DNA from 2 places in the Sporolactobacillus pectinivorans genome. Region 1 is predicted to be linked to the other one. Evidence: predicted binding sites of a transcription regulator. Region 1 holds the regulator's gene; the other holds the start of a gene.

Region 1 (2,209 bases):
AAAACATTAAGGATCCACAAAAAAAGGAAGAACGCTATACATATAAAAGATGTAAGGCGTTCATCTGAAGGAGGATGAAAAATAACCTGTCGGTGAAAGGCAAGGTCAGATCACCGAGAGGAATTTAACATATTTTAATCGGTATTTCACAAAATGAAATACACGCGATTAAACAATTAAAATTTGCTGTTTCATTACAAACATATTAATTAACCTTTTGTTATATAACAGTATACCATAAAAAAGTTGCCTTGCAAATGAAAAGGCAGCCATGTCTCATTTAATAATTTCCTAGATTTTTCTTGTGCCAGTAAGTAAGATAAGCCGATTGAATTTATTCATTTATAGGAATGATTAATTTTTGGCCAAGTTCAATATGATTGCGAACAAGCCCGTTTTCGTTTTCGACCAGCTCAATAAATGATTCCTTCGAAAGTCGCGGATTCTGATGCTGATATTCCTGCGCAATGGACCACAGTGAGTCCCCCTTTTCAACAGTAATCGTTCTGAAGCCGTTGCTGTCGGCAGTCACATGGCTTGTCAGTGTCAAAAAAAGAACAACAGTCATGAACAAAAGTATTGCAACATATGAAATTCCCTTTAATTGATGACGTTGAAAAAATGCATTCATCAGTATCCCTCCGATAATTCATTATTAAAGAATATATGTTCTTGAGAATGTTTGTTCGATAATCATATTATATGAAGAACATTAGTTCGCGTCAATAGTTCGAACGAATGTTTGCATCGAAAGATAGCAAATGATATAATAAGCAAAAGAATATGAAAAGGAGCAGGGCAATGAGAATCTCTAATCGCCAGCAATCGATACTGGATTTTATCAAACATGAAGTTGCAACCAAAGGTTACCCTCCTTCGGTGCGTGAAATATGCAATGCCGTTGGCCTCGCTTCAAGCTCCACAGTGCATGGCCATCTTGAAAGGCTGGAAAAAAAAGGCTTGATCCGGCGTGATCCGACCAAGCCGCGTGCGATTGAAGTGCTGGATCACGATAGTAATGTTTTTAGTGAAAAATCAGTTCCTGTTCCGGTCATTGGCAAAGTAACCGCGGGAATGCCCATCAGCGCCGTGGAAAACATTGAAGAGTATTTCCCCGTTCCGCTTTCAATGGTTGAAGAAGACGAAGCCTTCATTCTCAATGTCTCAGGAGAAAGCATGATTAATGCCGGAATACTTGATGGCGACAAAGTTATCGTCCGTCAGCAGAACACTGCTGAAAATGGGGAAATTGTCGTCGCAATGACTGAGGAGGATGAAGCAACAGTCAAACGCTTTTTCAAGGAAGAGGACCATTTCCGGCTGCAGCCGGAGAATCCGTCCATGGATCCGATTCTTTTGGATAATTGCACGATTCTTGGAAAGGTTATCGGGGTTTTCAGAACCATAAGCTAATCAGCGGTTTTGATCACCGTTACAGTATAAGGTCGGGAAGGAATGGGTAAAACTTCTTCCCGGCTTTTTTGTTTTTCAGTAATAACACGTTTTTCTGTATTCGCATTCATATACTTTGGCTGTAAAGTTGGTTAAAATATAGAAAAGATGACTGGAGTGAGATCTATGAATGATCAGTTGAAAAGATTTTTTCTCATCGGTCTTGGTTTAACCGTGATCAGCAAGGACAAGGCGGAAAAATTCATCCATGAGTTAACAACTGAAGGAAATACCGCCGCAAACGAAGCAAAATCCTATTTGTCAAAATTAAATGATAAAGGAAAATTAAAAAAAAACGAATGGAAGAACGATTTCAGGGAAGAGACAAAAGGAGCGATCGCAGATTTGGGATTTGTTACTATAGAGGAATATAACAAATTGAAAGAAAGATTGGAGAATCTTGAGAAACAAGGCTCAAAAGATTGCTCCATCCATCCTTCGGAGAGTAATGGTCTAGAAAATGATACTACAGACAGGTGAGTCCAATGATTGGTAAGCACATTCGGCATATTCAGCGCTATCGTGAAATTCTTACCGTGCTCGTCAAATATGGATTTGGTTACATCGTCAAAGATGTCGGACTGTCCCACCTGCTTTCGTTCCCTAAACAGCTTGCTTCTGATTTTTCGGGCAAGAACAGTGATGCAAAACCTCTTGGCAGAAGAATCAGGCTTATGTGTGAAGAACTCGGTCCTACCTTTATTAAACTCGGCCAGCTGCTCAGTCTCAGGACCGACCTCATACCGGAACAGATCGC
Region 2 (2,209 bases), 940 kb from region 1:
GTGGCAGCGGGCAGCCTGGTTTGTCGGTGGAATCCTGCGTGACGCTCAAGACTGCCGGATATGCTGACAGACACGACATGCCCCATGTATTTCTTTGTTCGAGCCCGGTAGGCGATTTCTTCACTGAGCTCGAGCAGAATCACGCGGATATCTTTGATTTCCGAGTAGTCGTAAGGCAGCGTCATGTGATGGCCGATTGCTTTCTGCTCCCTGAATGTTCCCGCGGAAACAGGAGAAGTGTCCATCCCGTGCGCGGTCATCCAAAGCAGTTCACCGTTCACACCCCATCTTTTGCGCAGCAGATTAAGCGGGTAGTGAGCCAGATGGCCGATTTTTCGGATACCCATGCCAATCAAATTTCGTTCCATCCGGCGACCCACACCGAATAACTCACTGATGGGCAATGGCCAGAGCTTTTGCTCAATGTTCTCTCGAGTGAGTTCAAATATACCTGTCTTATTCTTTTTTCCAAAATGATCGCAGGCCATTTTTGCAAGCACTTTATTCGGACCAATGCCGATCCGGGCGTAAATGCCGGTCTGTTCCAGCAATGTGTCCTGAATGCAATGGGCAAATTCGTTCGGCGACGCGAAGAAGTGCAGACTTCCGGTCACATCGATGAACTGTTCGTCAACTGAATAGGGCTCAACCCCGTCTGTGAACCGCTCCAGAATCTGTGTGATCCGGACGGACATGTCAATATAATGCTGCATTCTCGGCCGACGTATAACTGCTTCCGGGCACTTGATCAGCGCCTGACCCAGCGGCTCAACGGTGATCACGCCACGATCTTTAGCCAGCGGGCAGGCCGCCAGCACAATGCCGCTCCTTTGCTGGGGATCGCCGGCGACAATCAGCGGTTTATATCTGAATTCCGGATGGTCGGCTTTCTCACAGGAAGCATAAAAAGTCTGCATATCGACGAGAAAAATCACGCGATCCATTTTCATCCCCCACTTTTTAAATTTGGTTCCATTATACACGAATGTACGTTCTTAATCACAGGAAAATAAAAACATACGTTCTTTTTTACTGCCTCGTTTTCGCTCTTTTCCGTTCCACAGCAAGTCGGCTATAATAATGGAAGGGTTCGAAAAGCTCGGAAAAAGGTAGGGAGGGACTTCTGCTAACAGAAGAAGGAACTTTCAAAAGGATCTTTCGCTAAATACGTACACGTCTCGTACTGCTTCACGGAGTGAAATTTCGACTAAATCTGATGACCTTGTCCTCCTTTTCGAACAGCCTATAATAGAATAAAAATACATAGCGCCTGGGCGGAGGAAAGTGGCCGAACAGGCAGGGGATTTTCGACTAAAAACACACATCGTGCGCATGCCGAAGTTACCACCTCCTGCAGCTGTCCGGCATAGGCTATCCATGGTGTTCAGGTGCACTGAGGGTGGATCAGATGGGAAAATTTGAGGAAGAACTGAAGAAATTTGCCCGGCTTGCAGTCAGAACCGGCGTCAATCTGCAGAAGGGACAGGGGCTTGTTATTTCCGCACCGATTGAGGCCAGCCACTTTGCACATCTGATTGCGGAGGAGGCCTACAAAGCGGGGGCCAGAAATGTCGAGATGGATTGGGAGGATGATGCAATTTCCCTGCTCCGTCTTCAGCATGCGCCACTTGAAGCACTGAAACATATACCGGCATGGAAATTTTACGCAAGGAACACAGCCGTGCGGGATGATTATGCCGTTTTGAGTGTTTACGGGCCCAATCCGGATCTTCTGGAAAAAATGGACGGAATCCGTGTGGCTGCTTATATGAAATCTACCGGCAAGGAAACCGCGCCATTCCGTGAATATTTGATGAATGACAGGATACAGTGGTCCATTGTTGCATACCCGACAGTTGCCTGGTCAAAGAAAATGTTTCCGGATAAGCCGGTTGCCGAAGCTCAGGAGCTGCTCATGAAAGAAGTCTTGAGAATCAGCCGCGTGGCAGGAAACGAGGATCCGGTTGCAGTGTGGGAAGAACACAATAAGCGGCTGCATGCTGCCAGAGATTTTCTGAACACACAGAAGTTCAGACAGCTGATTTACCATTCTGAGGGTACAGATCTGGCAATCAGCCTGCCTGAAGGGCATATTTGGGGCGGGGGTTCCGGTACTTCCGAAGCAGGTATAGATTTCAATGCAAACATCCCGACAGAAGAGGTGTTTACACTGCCAGATAAAAGAGGGGTGAACGGTACAGTCTCCAGC

What was found. The regulator LexA, encoded in region 1, represses DNA repair genes until DNA is damaged. The targets are predictions, from matches to a motif close to CGAACATATGTTCG.
Region 2: the regulator LexA is predicted to act here: its motif matches at 983-996, upstream of COP04_RS14930 (DNA polymerase IV).

Annotation. Positions count from the first base shown of each region.
Region 1 covers NZ_NXGA01000001.1:2,101,930-2,104,138, reverse strand. The annotation lists gene yneA (cell division suppressor protein YneA) at 335-631, opposite strand; gene lexA (transcriptional repressor LexA) at 802-1,413, shown strand; gene COP04_RS10090 (phasin family protein) at 1,579-1,932, shown strand; gene COP04_RS10085 (ABC1 kinase family protein) at 1,938-2,209, shown strand, end outside.
Region 2 covers NZ_NXGA01000001.1:3,039,774-3,041,982, reverse strand. The annotation lists gene COP04_RS14930 (DNA polymerase IV) at 1-944, opposite strand, end outside; gene COP04_RS14925 (aminopeptidase) at 1,409-2,209, shown strand, end outside.